Regions from separate parts of the Kerstersia sp. genome, predicted to be linked through region 2. Evidence: predicted binding sites of a transcription regulator. Region 2 holds the regulator's gene; each other region holds the start of a gene.
The links. The regulator sigma-54, encoded in region 2, starts transcription at its own class of promoters, with help from an activator protein. The targets are predictions, from matches to a motif close to TGGCANGNAANCTGCTTT.
Positions count from the first base shown of each region.

Region 1 (3,848 bases), on a different contig from region 2:
TGGATGTGCCGGAAGCGCCGGAGCCGCATTGCACCTTTATTGAAAATGCGCTGGCCAAAGCCCGCCACGCCAGCAAACTAACGGGCTTGCCCGCGCTGGCGGATGATTCCGGTCTGTGCGTGCCGGCTTTGGATGGCGCGCCTGGCGTGTTTTCCGCGCGTTACGCCCAACTGCAGGGCGGCGAAAAAAACGATGCGGCCAATAACGCCTGCCTGGTGCAGGCCCTGGCGGAGCAACCGGACCGGCGCGCCTTTTACGTTGCGGTATTGGCGCTGGTGCGTCATGCGGAAGACCCGCATCCGCTGATCGCCGATGGCGTCTGGTACGGGGAAGTGGTCGATACGCCGCGGGGTGAGCACGGATTCGGCTACGATCCTCATTTTTTCCTGCCGCAGCAACAACAGACGGCCGCTGAAATGGCGCCAGAACTCAAGAACAGCATCAGCCATCGCGCGCTGGCCTGGCAGGCCCTGGCGGCCAAGCTGGCCGCTGCCTGAGCCGCTGACGGCAAGCATTCATCTTCATGGCTACTGTTATACCCATTATGCCTGCGGGCCTGTCGCGGCGAGAGCTGCGGCAGGCGCAGGCCACAGTGCTGCAGGCCTTGCCGCCGCTGGCGCTGTATATCCATGTTCCCTGGTGCGTGCGCAAATGCCCGTACTGTGATTTCAACTCGCATCATGCGCCGGCGGTCGTGCCGGAAGCGGAATATCTGGCCGCGCTGCGCAGCGACCTTGAACAGACGCTGCCGCAGGTCTGGGGCCGCCAAGTCATTTCCGTATTCATAGGCGGGGGCACGCCCAGCTTGCTGTCGGCGGGCGCCGTCGATGAAATGCTGGGCATGATACGCGCCTACCTGAAGCTGTTGCCGGACGCCGAGATCACGATGGAAGCGAACCCCGGCACGGTAGAGGCGGGCCGCTTCAATGCCTATGCGCGCAGCGGGGTGAACCGGCTGTCACTGGGAGTGCAGAGCTTTGATGATGCCTGTCTGAGCGCCCTCGGGCGCATTCACGACGGCAAACAGGCGCGCACGGCCATTGCGCTGGCGATGGATGCGGTGCCGCGCGTCAATCTGGACTTGATGTTTGCGCTGCCAGGGCAGGATGAGGACGGTGCCAGGCGCGACATCGATACGGCGCTGTCATTTGGCACCGGGCACTTGTCGCTGTATCACCTGACGCTGGAACCCAATACGGTTTTCGCCAAGTATCCGCCGCCTTTGCCGGATGACGATGCGGCGGCGGCCATTCAGGAAATGTTGCAACAGCGTGTGGCGCAAGCCGGCTATGAGCAATATGAGGTCTCGGCCTATGCGAAAGCAGGGCAGCGCTGTCAGCACAATACCAATTACTGGGAGTTTGGCGATTACCTGGGCATAGGGCCGGGCGCGCACGCGAAAGTCTCTTTTCACGACCGTATCCTGAGAGAAGCGCGCACCCGCAGCCCGGAGCAATGGATGCAGCGCGCTTTGGCGGGAGATGGCTCGCATATTGCCAGCAGCGAGGTGCTGTCGCCCGCTGATCTGCCATTCGAGTTCATGCTCAATGCCTTGCGCCTGCGCGCCGGGGTGCCCAGCGCCAGCTTCAGTGCGCGGACGGGCCTGCCATTGGCAAGCATTCACGCGGCCTTGCGCCGCGCCATGAATAAAGGTTTGCTGGATGCGGACCCCTCGGTGTTGCGCGCATCCCCGTTAGGGTGGCAATTTTTGAACGATTTACTGGAAATGTTTTTGCCGGAGTGATCCAATCCGGTGCAGTGATCCATATTGGTGCTGGTTTTGCACTGATATGGTGCGTTTTGATACACGAATATCAGTGCGGCCAGCGCAAAAAGCTGGCACGCTAATTGCTTGATAGGGACTGAACGCGCAGCGTGGCGGCGCGCGGTACTCACCTCATTGGAGATAACATGGCTACGCCTCAAGATGTGCTCAAGACAATTTCGGAATACGACGTCAAGTTCGTCGATTTCCGTTTTACCGATACGCTGGGCAAGGAACAACACGTTTCGGTGCCGGCGCATCGTGTAGAAGAAGAAACCTTCGAGACGGGCCAGGCTTTCGACGGTTCGTCGATCGCGGGCTGGAAGGGGATTGAAGCCTCCGACATGGTGTTGATCCCGGACGCATCGACGGCTCACCTTGATCCGTTCACGCAACAGACCACGCTGATCCTGACTTGCGATGTGATCGACCCGGCCGATATGAAAGGCTATGACCGCGACCCGCGTTCGCTGGCCCGCCGTGCCGAAGCCTATCTGAAATCCAGCGGCCTGGGCGATACCGCCTTCTTTGGCCCGGAGCCCGAATTTTTCGTCTTCGACGGCGTGTCCTGGGATGATGGTCCTTCCGGCGCGTTCTACAAGATTGCTTCCGATGAGGGCGCCTGGTCCCGCGCCAATGATGCCAGCAGCAACTACGGCCACCGTCCGCGCGTGAAGGGCGGCTATTTCCCGGTGGCCCCGGTGGATTCCTTCAACGACATGCGCGCCGAAATGTGCATGCTGATGGAAGAGCTGGGTGTGCCGGTGGAAGTGCACCACCACGAAGTCGCAGGCCCCGGCCAGCTGGAAATCGGCACTCAGTTCAGCACGCTGGTGCAACGCGCCGACTGGACGCAAATCATGAAGTATGTGATCCACAACGTGGCGCACAACTATGGCAAGACGGCCACCTTCATGCCCAAGCCCATCATGGGTGACAACGGCTCCGGCATGCACGTTCACCAGTCGATCTGGAAAGACGGCCAGAACCTGTTCGCGGGCAATGCCTATGCCGGACTGTCGGAATTCGCGCTGTATTACATCGGCGGCATCATCAAACACGCCCGTGCGCTGAATGCCTTCACCAACCCTGGCACGAACTCGTACAAGCGCCTGGTGCCGCACTACGAAGCGCCGGTCAAACTGGCCTACTCGGCCCGAAACCGCTCCGCTTCTATCCGTATTCCGTACGTCGCCAACCCGAAGGGCCGCCGCATCGAAGCGCGCTTCCCGGATCCTCTGGCCAATCCGTACCTGGCGTTCTCCGCGCTGATGATGGCGGGCCTGGACGGCGTGCAGAACAAGATTCACCCCGGCGATCCCGCCGACAAGAATCTGTACGATCTGCCGCCGGAAGAAGACGCGAAGATCCCGACGGTTTGCGTCTCGCTGGAGCAAGCGCTGGAATCGCTGGATAACGACCGCGAATTCCTGACGCGCGGCGGGGTGTTCAGCAATGCCATGATTGATGCCTACCTGGGCTTGAAGCAGGGCGAGGTCAACCGTTTGCGCATGGTGGCGCATCCGGTCGAATTCGATATGTACTACAGCCTGTAAACACGGCAGGCGGCATGCGCTTCGCATGCCGCTGCGCCATCGCCCCGGGGAGCCGTCCATCATGAATCTCGATGCATTGGATCTGTTGGCCTGCTCCGTCTTGTTGATTGATGCGCAGGGGCGGGTGGCGCATGCCAATGGCGCGGCAGAGGATGTCTTTGGGCGCGCCCGCAGACGGCTGGCCGGCATGCCCGTAGAGCAGCTGTTTGTCGAGGCGGCGGATATCCGGGCGGCAGTGACGGCCTCCCAGGCCGATGGTTTTGCGGATCTGCGTTTGCATCTGCAGGCCCGCCGGGGGCTGACGGAAACGCCTGCGGTTGCGGTCACGGTGCTGACCCTGGCCGTCCAGCCTTGGCCGACCCTCATCGAAGTGCGGGAGGTCACCCAGGCGCAGCTTGCTGACCGCAGCAATCAGCTGCATGCCAGTTTGCAGGGCCAGCGCGAGCTGCTGCGCAATCTGGCGCATGAAATCAAGAATCCCTTGGGCGGGCTGCGCGGCGCTGCGCAGTTGCTTGAGGCCGAACTGC
Region 1 is NZ_JBQEKA010000017.1:33,802-37,649, reverse strand. Features, by position in the region: gene rdgB (RdgB/HAM1 family non-canonical purine NTP pyrophosphatase) at 1-497, shown strand, start outside; gene hemW (radical SAM family heme chaperone HemW) at 524-1,744, shown strand; gene glnA (type I glutamate--ammonia ligase) at 1,912-3,321, shown strand; gene glnL (nitrogen regulation protein NR(II)) at 3,383-3,848, shown strand, end outside.
Region 1: glnA (type I glutamate--ammonia ligase) is a predicted target of sigma-54. The motif match lies at 1,838-1,855, and genes of this name have one in related genera.

Region 2 (3,848 bases):
CTGCGCGCCTGTGCTGGCGGTGGCGCGTGAGTACCGCAGCTGGTTGCAGCAGATGTTTACGGAATTGGTTGTCAGCCTGACGGATGATGCCGAGGCGCTGGCAAACGAATTGACGCTTTGTTATGAAGGCGCAATGGCGGCAATGGCGATTCATCGCGAGCCTGCGGCTGCCGATGTGGCGCACCGCTGCGCATTCGCACTGATTCGCGCGCGCCAGCCAGTTTCAGTCGCGAGCGCGGCCTGATCCTGTGCCGGTTCCCGCATTATCCGGGCAATGCGCCCGGGTAATGCGGAAAATGCCGGCGGGTTGTCATTCTGTTTGCAGACGCGGTTCCTGCCGCTGCGGTTTGAATGGCGAACTCAGATTGGCGGGCGTGGCGGCCGCCGGTTCGACTGCCGGTTTCATTGCGGCGGCCAAGGTAGCGCTCTGTTCCCGGGCAATATGGAATTTTTCAATTCTGCCGCTGGCCAATTCCGCGACGGTGCGTTTCAGGTCGCCCAATGCCAGTGGCATATCCCTGTCTTGCCAAACCCAGTCCAGGACTGCGCGGCCATCGCTGGACAGGTCGCGGCATAAGGGCGCCAATTCGCCTGGCGGTACAATTTTTTCCCAATGACGGTTGATTTTCTCACGCGCCCAGGCGCGCAGCAGGGACAAGACTCCCAGGCTCAACAATGCTGCCAGCGTCCACCAGACATAGGGGCCGCTGCGCAAAGCCATATCCTGAGCATTGGCGCTGAACTTGGCAAGAAACTCATAACGCTGGGCCAGGCCGTATGACAGGCCTTGCCAGCAAACCCATAGCCAGGCCAGGGCGGCAACAACGATTATTCCTCCATCGCGCAGTAGCGCAGGCTGTGCTTTGGCGCGCAGATAATTATTCAACACTTGTAGATCATATTGGCTGGATGCAGTCATGGCGGGTCTTATGGTGCAAAATATGGTTCCCATGATACGACCCGCGCTGGAAATTCGCCAAAGTCAGCAGTTGGTGCTGACGCCACAGTTGCAACAGGCCTTGCGCCTCTTGCAACTGTCGTCGCTGGATTTGCAGCAGGAAATCGCGCAGGTACTGAATGAAAACCCAGTGCTGGAATTGGAAGCGCCGGAACCCGCCAGCGAAGGCGAGGCGCCGGACGAGCTCTTTTCCGGCGCTTCGGGCACGCGGCACGATGGGGATGATGATTTTTTTCCCGAAGCGGCAGCCACGCCTTCGTTGCGCGAGCATCTGCTGGCCCAGATCACCTGTACCCGTGCCAGCCGCCGTGATGTGGCGCTGATAACAGTTCTGATCGACGAGCTGGATGACAACGGCTACCTGGCCGCCAGTTTTGAAGACATCCTGGCGTATCTGCCGGTATCGCTGGAGGTGGAGCAGGGCGAGCTGGATGCGGCCTTGGCCTTGCTGCAGAACATGGAGCCGGCAGGGATTGCGGCGCGGAACATGAAGGAGTGCCTGCTGCTGCAATTGCGCAGGCCGGACCCGGCGATCTGGCCCGAAGCGCGTGACCCTGCCATTGTGGCCGTGGCGCGCCGCTTGTGCGACAGGCACCTGGAGGCTCTGGCGGCTGGCCGCTTGGCCTATCTGTGCGAAGAACTTAAGTGTTCACCGGCCGAGGTGCGTTTGGCGCATGCCTTGATCCGGCGGCTGGATCCGTATCCAGGCCGGGCGTGGACAGTGCCGGTGGCGGATTACGCCGTGCCGGATGTGATTGCATACCGTAGCGGCAAAACCTGGCGCGCCCGGCTCAATGGCGAGCTGATGCCGCGCTTGAGCGTAAATGATGCCTATGTGCAGGCCCTGGGCCAGGAGCCGCGGGGCAGCTATGAAGGTTTGCAGGCCCATGTGCAGCAGGCCCGCTGGCTGATTCGTCAGGTGGCGCAGCGTTTCGAAACCCTGTTGCGGGTCGCTGCCGAAATCGTGGCGCGCCAGCAGGCCTTTTTTGATTCGGGCATGGTGGCTTTGCGGCCCATGGTGCTGCGCGAAATTGCGGAAGCCCTGGGCCTGCATGAGTCCACGGTGTCACGGGCGACGGCGGGCAAGTATATGGCCACGCCGCATGGCACGCTGGAACTCAAGCGCTTCTTCAGTACTGCCGTGCCTGCGGCCGACGGCGAGTCGGCGTCAGCCGCTTCCATCCAGGCGATGATGCGCGAGATGCTGGAACAGGAAGACCCGCGCAAGCCCCTGTCCGACAGCCAGCTGATGAACAAGCTGGCCGAGCGGGGTGTGGAGCTGGCGCGCCGGACAGTGGCAAAATACCGGGAAGGGATGCGGGTGCCGACGGCCTCGCAGCGTAAAGCCATGGCCTTGTTGCGTATGGATGATTGTTAACGCCCGAGGGTAATAGCTGGCACATGGACGATTCTTCTTTCAGTTTGCGCAAGATTGCAGTGGCGGCCTACGGGCCGTCCGTCTTGTTCGGTGTTGGCATTGGAGCCGTGACGCCGGTGATCGCATTGAGCGTGCGCGGGCTGGGGGCGTCCTATGCCGTGGCAGGGCTGGTGGCTGCCTTGATCGGCCTGGGCTCGCTGGTGAGCAATATTCCCGCGGCACTGCTGGTCAATCGTTATGGCGAGCGGCGCGCCATGGTCGGGGCATCGCTGCTGAGCGCCGTGGCCATGTTGATTGCCATGGTGGCGCATACGGTCTGGATGCTGGCCGTGGCCACGTTGCTGGTCGGCGCGGCGGCCTCGGTGTTTCAGCTGGCCAGGCAGAGCTATCTGGTGCAGGCGGTGCCGCTGGCAATGCGCGCCCGCGCCATGTCCGTGCTGGGCGGAACCGCCCGCATAGGCGCGTTCGTGGGGCCGTTTGCCGGGGCAGGCCTGATTGCGCTGATGGATTTGCCTGGGGCCTATCTATTGGCATTGATCGCCATGCTGGGCGCCGGCGTGCTGGCCTACAAAGTGCCGGAGCTGGAACTGCCCGCGCCCTTGGCGACGGTAGGCGGGGGCAAGGTGTCGCTGGCGTCCATTGCGCGTTCGCATGCCAGTGTGTTCCTGACCCTGGGTATTGGCGTGCTGCTGATCAGCGTGCTGCGCGCTACACGCCAGGTCGTGCTGCCCTTGTGGGCGGAGCAGCTGGGCCTGGATTCCGTCGCCATTTCCGTGATTTACGGCCTGGTGGCGGCCCTGGATATGGCGGTTTTCTATCATGCGGGCAAGGTCATGGACCGGCACGGCCGCGTGTGGGTGGCTGTGCCTTCGGTCATTTTGATGGGCGCCAGCCTGATGCTGATGCCTTTCGCCTCAGGCGTGATTTCATTTATGGCGGCAGCCCTGATGCTGGGGTTTGGCAATGGCATCAGCTCGGGCATCATCATGACGCTGGCGGCCGATGCGGCGCCGGCGCAAGGGCGGCATCACTTCCTGGGGCTATGGCGGCTGGTTTCCGATGTCGGTTCCAGCGCCGGCCCGCTGCTGTTGTCCGCGCTGACAGGCGCCATTTCGCTGGCCGTGGGCACGTTCACCGTCGGAGCTTTGGGTTTGGCTGCCGCAGCCGTGTTCTGGCGCTACCTGCCGCACGGCCCCGGGCCTTACCGGCGCACGCGCTAGGAAGCGCTGCTTCTGTCTGCCAGGCCGCGCCCAGCCTGCCGCGCAGCCGCCTGGGGCGTCGGGAAAACCCGGTGTTTTTATAGGGGAAATCCACTTGCATATGACATGGACTTTCCCGATAATTAGTCTCATGTACATTTGTATTTGTAACGCTGTCACTGAGCGCCAGGTTCGCGCCTGCGTCGATTCCGGCGCCGCGACGCTCGATGATCTCCAATATGAGCTTGGCGTGGCCAGTTGCTGTGGCCGTTGCGCTGAGAGCGCTTGCTCCTATTTGCCTGGCGGCGCATGC
Region 2 is NZ_JBQEKA010000003.1:56,177-60,024, reverse strand. Features, by position in the region: gene ACTJGZ_RS01655 (TetR/AcrR family transcriptional regulator) at 1-244, shown strand, start outside; gene ACTJGZ_RS01650 (hypothetical protein) at 311-919, opposite strand; gene rpoN (RNA polymerase factor sigma-54) at 951-2,336, shown strand; gene ACTJGZ_RS01640 (MFS transporter) at 2,360-3,556, shown strand; gene ACTJGZ_RS01635 ((2Fe-2S)-binding protein) at 3,687-3,848, shown strand, end outside.

Region 3 (3,848 bases), on a different contig from region 2:
TGCCCTTCGATGATATCGGCCCGCAGCCGCGCATAGGTCTGTTCGGTCAGGGTACGCAGTTCATCATCCCCCTCGCCGCACTCCAGCGCCGCAGTCAAATGTGACAGGAACGATCGCTTCGACATGCCTTATTCCTCTCCTTTGCAACGGATGCGGGACAAGCGGTAGCTTAGCTGGGGACGGGTCATTTTCAGGGCGCGCGCGGCTGCCGCCATATTCCCGCCCGCCTGGGCCAGCGCTTCCTGCAATAACAGCCCTTCCAGATCTTCCAGACCCAGGCCCTGCTTTTGCAACAGGTAATACACACCGCTGGCGCTTTGCAGGCTGCCGGGCTGGGATAAGGTCTGAGCATCCCCTTCGCTGGTTTCATCATCGGCAGAAGCCAGCTGGCCCGAGGCGGCCAGATGATCCGTCAAAGGCATTTCCAGCGACGGAAACAAGGTGCCCGCGTCAATGGGCTGCTCCGGCGGCGTGAGAATCACCCCGCGTTCGATCAGGTTGGCCAGCTCGCGGACATTGCCCGGCCAATCGTGATTGCACAGGGCTGCCATGGCCGGGCCGGTGAAACCGGACAAGCGTTTGCCATGCAAGGTGCTGTACTGCTCAAGCATGTGTCTGGCCAAGAGCGGAATGTCATCCAGACGCTCGCACAGCGACGGGATCTGGATCGGGTAGATATTCAGCCGGTACAGCAGGTCGCGGCGGAACGTGCCCGCTTCCACAGCCTTTTCCAGATCGACGTTGGTGGCAGCCACCACGCGCACATTGACCTTGCGGACTTCCGTGCCGCCCAGTTTTTCTATCTCGCCCTGCTGCAAGACCCGCAATAGCTTGGCCTGGGCCGCCAGCGGCAATTCGCCCAGTTCATCCAGGAACAGGGTGCCACCATCGGCGCGTTCAAACCGGCCCAGACGCGTCTGCACCGCGCCGGTATATGCCCCCTTTTCCACGCCGAACAACTCGCTTTCAATCAGATCCGCCGGCAATGCCGCGCAGTTGATGGCCACAAACGGCTGTTCGGCGCGGTCGCTCATGGCGTGCAAGGCGCGGGCGAATTGTTCTTTGCCGACACCGGTAGGGCCGGTCAGCAGCACCGTCACTTGCGTGGGCGCGGCCCGCTGCAGCAGCATGAAGGCGCGCTCAAACGCCGGTGACTGGCCCACCAGCTGCGTGCGCTGGCGGCTCTGATCCAACTGCCCGCGCAAGGCTTCGACTTCCTGGCGCAAAGCCGTCACGGTCTGTTCCACCGATACCGGTTCGTGGTTCACCGCATCGCGCTGCGCCGCTGGCCATTCATGCAGGAAACGGCCTTCGATCTGGCAATGCGCATGCCCGCAGGCCGTACATCGCACTTCTTTGAAAAGCACTGGCTGCTGGAAAAACGCAGTGGAATAGCCCGAGGCATATCCCAGCTGCATCCAACAGGCCGGATCTTCCTGAGGCCCGTATTCCTGCACATGTGTTTCGGCCTCCCAGCTGTAGGACCAATTGAAAATGGCATGAAAGTGGCGCTTGGCCGGGTCGGCATGCGGCTGGTAATCAAACACCAGCGGTTCAACCTGCACCGCCCCTTCCAGCATGTGCAACTGCGGGCCTATGGCAAATGTCTCGAACACGCCCTGGTCCGGCCGCACCTGGCGCGCCAGCAAGCCGTCCTGCTCACCGGCCGAATAACCGGCCCGGGTCAGCAAGGCGCGCGCCTGTTCCAAACCAAAACTTTGGATGATCTCCTTGCGCATGGCGCGCAGCGTATTCACATGCATGAGCAGCATGCGCTGGCCGGCCAGCCAGATCCGGCCATCCATGCGGGAAAAGCGCAGCAAGCGGCGCAAGTCCCTGTCGGACGGGAAAACTGGGGTATTGGAATCGGGCATGTCTCTATTTTTATCGATATTTATGCGCCTGATTATCGTTTTTTGGGGTCCGTATGCATCCTGCTGTTTTCCCTGATACGGAATTCATTCATCCCCCGCCGCTGAATTCATCATCTCATCATGATGCGCTGCAATGCGCGCTAAATGGCCGCAGATCAAATGAATACGATTCTCTTTTCAGCCCTTTAAAACCCGCTTCCGGGATCCCCTTTTTAGGGGCTTACCCTCGTTTTATCGATATTCCAGGGAGCTGGCACGCTTATTGCAAGAAAGCAGGAACAGACAGCCAAAAAGGAAAAATTGCCATGAGTGCCCTGACGACAGACGACACGTCCATCCCGTTGCCCGCCGTTGACCTGAGCAAGCGCTATGTCAGGGTCACCGGCCAGCGTGATAACGGATTTATCGAATTTGAATTTTCCGTGGGCTGGCAGGAATTGGTCGTTGAACTGATTCTGTTGCCCCCGGACTTCCAGGCCTTCTGCGAGGCCAATCATGTGGAAATGCTTCCGCCGCGCGAAGACGAGGAAGAAGACTGAACCCACCATGCAGCCATACCGACAACAATAGGAGACCAGCATGAACATTGATTTACAGGCACGCGAGATCCAGCCTCTGCGCCAGACCTTCGACCGTGTCCAGGCCTATACCGGCGACAAACCCGCATCGCGCTACCTGGAAGCCATCCTGAGCACGCAGCCCACGGAAAACTTCCACTACCGCGCCACCTGGGAACCCGAATACGAGCTGTTCGACCAGCGCCGCACCGCCATCCGCATGGCGGACTGGAACACGCTGCGCGACCCGCGCCAGTTCTACTACGCTACCTGGACCATGGCCCGCGCGCGCCAGCAGGAAGCCATGGATGCCAACTATCAGTTCGTGGAATCTCGCGAACTGCTGGACATGATGCCCGATGCGCTGCGCGCCAATGTCGCGGCCACCCTGATGCCGCTGCGCCATGTGTCCTGGGGCGGCAACATGAACAACTGCAGCATCTGTAGCCGCAGCTACGGCACGGCCTTTTCCGCTCCGGTTCTGATGCATGCCATGGATCATCTGGGCGCCGCCCAGTACCTGACCCGCCTGGGCCTGCTGATGGGCACGGAAACCTCGCTGCTGGATGCTGGCAAGGCCGACTGGCTGGAAGCGCCTGCCTGGCAGCCCCTGCGCCGCTTCCTGGAAGACTCTTTCATCATCATGGATCCGGTCGAGCTGTTCGTGCTGCAGAACGTTGTGCTCGACGGCCTGCTCTACCCGCTGATCTACAGCCAGTACATCGACGGCTATGTGTCCCAGCAAGGCGGCACGCCGCTGGCCATGCTGACCGTCTTCATGCCCGAATGGCACAAGGAATCGGCCCGCTGGACCGATGCCGTCGTGAAAGTCATGGCAACCGAGTCCGCCGAAAACAAAGCCCACTTGCAGGAATGGCTGGCTCGCCACGGCGCCCGCGCCCAGGAAGTGCTGGCGCCTGTCGCCAAGCTGGCCATGGAAGACCAGGGCGCCGCCGCCCTGCAAGCCGCCAGCGACGAACTCAACGCCCGCATGGCCAAGATCGGCCTCTCCCTGAACTGACCCGAGACCTACGCCATGACCAGCACAACCTCCAACGTTTTCATCGCTTTCCAGGCCAATGAGGAGTCCCGCCCGGTGGTTGACGCCATCCTGCAGGACAACCCCCACGCCAGCGCAGTCTATTCGCCAGGCCTGGTCAAAATCGACGCGCCGGGGCGCCTGAGCATTCAACGCGCCACGATTGAAGAACATACGGGCCAGCCGTATGACCTGCAGCAGATGCACGTCAACCTTGTCACGCTCTCGGGCAACATCGACGAGGACGACGACCAATTGACACTGAGCTGGGGCGCCTGAGCCTTCCTGCCAAAAACAGACAGAAACGGAGACGACACATGGATACCAGAGTGACCCGCAAGAAACTCGGCCTGAAAGAGCGCTACGCCGCCATGACCC
Region 3 is NZ_JBQEKA010000090.1:5,046-8,893, reverse strand. Features, by position in the region: gene ACTJGZ_RS13970 (GntR family transcriptional regulator) at 1-125, opposite strand, end outside; gene ACTJGZ_RS13965 (sigma 54-interacting transcriptional regulator) at 129-1,874, opposite strand; gene ACTJGZ_RS13960 (phenol hydroxylase subunit) at 2,180-2,413, shown strand; gene ACTJGZ_RS13955 (phenol hydroxylase) at 2,454-3,452, shown strand; gene ACTJGZ_RS13950 (MmoB/DmpM family protein) at 3,468-3,749, shown strand; gene ACTJGZ_RS13945 (aromatic/alkene/methane monooxygenase hydroxylase/oxygenase subunit alpha) at 3,788-3,848, shown strand, end outside.
Region 3: ACTJGZ_RS13960 (phenol hydroxylase subunit) is a predicted target of sigma-54. The motif match lies at 2,126-2,143, and genes of this name have one in related genera.

Region 4 (3,848 bases), on a different contig from region 2:
GGTATCAGCCGGTCGGAGCCCAAAGGCTGCACCGCGCGTTCCTGCAAGGCGCGTAGCAGGCGCGTTTGCAGGCTGAGCGGCATGTCTCCGATTTCATCCAGAAACAGCACGCCGCCGTCCGCTTCGCGCAGCCGGCCGCGCGAACCGTTGCGGCGCGCGCCTGTAAAGGCGCCGGCTTCATAGCCGAAGAGTTCAGCTTCGATCAGGGATTCCGGCAGGGCGCCGCAGTTCACGGCGACAAACGGGCCGCCGGACCAGCGGCTGGCCGCATGCAGGCGGCGCGCGTAGATTTCTTTGCCTGCCCCGGTTTCCCCCTGCAGAAAGACGCCCAGGCCGCCATCAAAGGCGCGCCGCACGGCGTCAAAGCGGCTGCCCAGCTGAGGGTCCAGGGCCAGATTGGCCGCCAGGGCCGGGTGTGGCCGTGCCGAGGCAGGTCGTTCTTCTTTGGCCGGTGCTGCGGGCAGGCTGGCGGCGCCGTGGATGGCCTGGGGAAAATCGGGAGTCTGGGGAATCTGGGGAGTCTGGGAGGATGGGGGCGCAGCAGCGCCGGCAGCCGGTGTTTTTCCTGCGGCGGCAGGGGCGGCAGGGGCGGCGGGGGCTCGCGCGAGCGGCGCGCCGCTTGCAGGCAGCAGCCTGCGGCTGCGCAGCAGGCTGGCGTAAAACCGTTCGCCATCCGGCGCCAGCAATAAGGCGGGATCCGGCCCGAGTTGTTGCCAGTCGCCCAGCCAGCGTTGCGCCGGCTGATCGAGCAGCTCGCGCCATGAGGCGCGCAGCAAGGTCAGGGCCAGGTCGTTGGCGCCAACGATATGGCCGTCTTCCAGCAGCAGCAGGGCGCGTTCGGTGGATTCCAGCAAAGAGGGCTGGCGCTGGAACACGAGCAGTTCCCGGCCGGCCTGACTTTGCTGCATCATGCGGTTGGTAATCAGGCGCGAGCATAGCGACGCAAGTCCCAGCGCGTAATCATGCAGCTGTGAGGCTTCGCCGGAGATATCCAGCACTCCCATGCGGTCACCGCGCGGCGACCAGACCGGGGCGCCATGGCAACTCAGAATCCGGTTGCAGTGCAAATAGTGTTCCGCGCCGTGCACGCGTACCGGCGCATTTTCCAGCAGCGCGGTGCCGATGGCATTGGTGCCGCGGTATTGTTCGGCCCAGCTGACACCGGGCTGCAGCGCTACGCTTTCCGCTTGTTGCAGGAAATTGGTGTTGCCTGCGGTTTGCAGAATGACACCGGTGGCATCGGCGAGCAGCACGACGCCTGAATGGCCTCCCACCATATTAGAGAGTGTGTCGATTTCCGGCTGCGCGGCTTCCAGCAGACTGGCGTGCTGGGCGATCCTGACATTGAGTTCGCCGCGCACCAGCATGACGGGGTCGGGCTGCATGTCGGATTCACGCGCCATGCAGCGTTGCCAGGAGCGCAGGACTGAAGCCGCCGAAGGTTCGGCTTGCAGTGCGGCGGCGAAATGGAACGTCATCTCTATGGCCTCCCTTAGAACGTGTTTACGATCTATGCGTGGTGCCCGCAAGGCAGCGCAAGCTGGCCTAAATGGCAGTGTCGCTTTTTGCGACAGATGCTGCTGCGAAAGGTGTTGCAGTGTCGCGAATTGCAGCGTCGCAGCCAGGGCGGACGTCGGTACAGCATAAGCAAATTATGCCTTAAACCGGTGTGTGTGCCAGCGCGGAAAACGAGAAGCATTTTTTTCATTGCCTTGGCACGCTAATTGCTTGTGTCTGTGTAAGGGCGGCGCCGCATGGTGCGGTTCCGAACCGTTAAAGGAGAAGAGGCATGAATCTGTCAGATTTGAAGAAGCTGGGGCTGGATGTCGAATTTCCGTTCAAGAAGAAATATGAGAACTACATTGGCGGCAAATGGGTAGCCCCGGTTGCCGGCAATTACTTCGAGGACATTTCGCCCATCACCGGCCAGGCCTTTACCAGTGTGCCGCGCTCCGACGCGCAGGATATCGAACTGGCGTTGGATGCCGCCCATGCTGCGCGCGCGGCATGGGGCAGAACGTCTGCCGCCGAGCGTTCCAATATTCTGCTGCGCATCGCAGACCGGATTGAACAGAACCTGGAACGCCTGGCCGTTGCCGAAACCATAGACAACGGCAAGCCCTTGCGTGAAACCATGGCAGCTGACCTGCCGCTGGCCGTTGACCATTTCCGTTACTTTGCCGGTTGCCTGCGTGCTGAGGAAGGCGCGATCTCCGAGATCGACAGCACAACGGTGGCCTACCATTTCAAGGAACCCATTGGCGTTGTTGGCCAGATCATTCCGTGGAATTTCCCGCTGCTGATGGCTTCCTGGAAGCTGGCGCCCGCGCTGGCTGCCGGTTGCCCGGTCGTCCTGAAACCCGCCGAACAAACGCCGGCCTCCATTCTGGTGCTGATGGAATTGATTGGCGATCTGCTGCCTGCCGGCGTTCTGAATATCGTCAATGGTTATGGCAAGGAAGCCGGGGAAGCGCTGGCCACCAGCAAGCGCATCGCCAAGGTGGCCTTCACCGGTTCCACGCCGGTTGGCCGCCATATCCTGCATGCGGCGGCCGAAAACCTGATTCCGGCGACGGTGGAGCTGGGAGGCAAGTCGCCCAATATCTTCTTTGCCGATGTGCTCGACAAGGACGATGCCTTCCTGGATAAGGCGCTGGAGGGCTTGTCGATGTTTGCCCTGAATCAGGGGGAAATCTGCACTTGCCCGTCACGCATCCTGATCCAGGAGTCCATTTACGAGCGTTTCATTGAAAAGGCCGTGGCCAGGGTGAAGTCCATCAAGACCGGCAACCCGCTGGACCGCCAGACCATGGTGGGCGCGCAGGTATCCAAGGTGCAGATGGACAAGATTCTGTCCTACATCGACATCGGCCGGAATGAGGGCGCGGAATGCCTGATCGGTGGCGCCCGCAATCCGCTCAAGGGCGGCTTGGAAGAGGGCTATTACGTCAGCCCGACCATGCTGCTGGGCAAGAATGACATGCGTATTTTCCAAGAGGAGATTTTCGGTCCGGTTGCCGCAGTCACCACGTTCAAGGACGAGGACGAGGCGATTGCCATTGCCAATGACACGTCCTTCGGCCTGGGCGCCGGGGTCTGGACGCGGGACGGTTCGCAAGCCTATCGGGTGGGGCGTGGCGTGCAGGCCGGCCGGGTCTGGACCAACTGCTATCACCTGTATCCGGCGCACGCTGCGTTTGGCGGGTACAAAGAGTCGGGCATTGGCCGTGAAACTCACAAGGTCGCCCTGTCCAACTACCAGCAGACGAAGTGCCTGCTGGTGAGCTACAGCCCGAACGCATTGGGCTTTTATTGAGCACGAAACGCGCGGGCGGGCGCTGGGATAGTCCCGGCGTGCAGCCTGCGCGTCGCCTGCGGCGCCAGGCGCTGCAGGCACCAGTGGCGGACAGGCAGGAGAGGGCGCACGGCCTTGTCCGGTGTTTGTCCATGATGGTGTTTGCTTTGTTTCAAGGAGCGTATCCATGCAACGCACAATGAAAGCGGCAGTTCTACGTACTTTCGGCCAGCCCCTGCGGATTGAGGAAGTCGAAGTTCCGCGTCCGGGGCCGGGTGACATTCTGGTCAAGATTGAAGCTTGCGGTGTTTGCCATACCGACTTGCACGCGGTGGAAGGGGATTGGCCGGTCAAACCCAACCCGCCTTTCATTCCTGGCCATGAAGGCGTGGGCCATGTCGTGGCGGTTGGCCAGGGAGTGACGCATGTCAAGGAAGGCGACCGCGTCGGGATTCCTTGGCTGTATTCGGCTTGCGGCTATTGCGAGCACTGCCTGGGCGGCTGGGAAACGCTATGCGAGAAGCAGCAGAACGCTGGCTACTCGGTGAATGGC
Region 4 is NZ_JBQEKA010000016.1:13,484-17,331, forward strand. Features, by position in the region: gene ACTJGZ_RS06080 (sigma-54-dependent Fis family transcriptional regulator) at 1-1,478, opposite strand, end outside; gene exaC (acetaldehyde dehydrogenase ExaC) at 1,790-3,316, shown strand; gene adhP (alcohol dehydrogenase AdhP) at 3,483-3,848, shown strand, end outside.
Region 4: exaC (acetaldehyde dehydrogenase ExaC) is a predicted target of sigma-54. The motif match lies at 1,714-1,731, and genes of this name have one in related genera.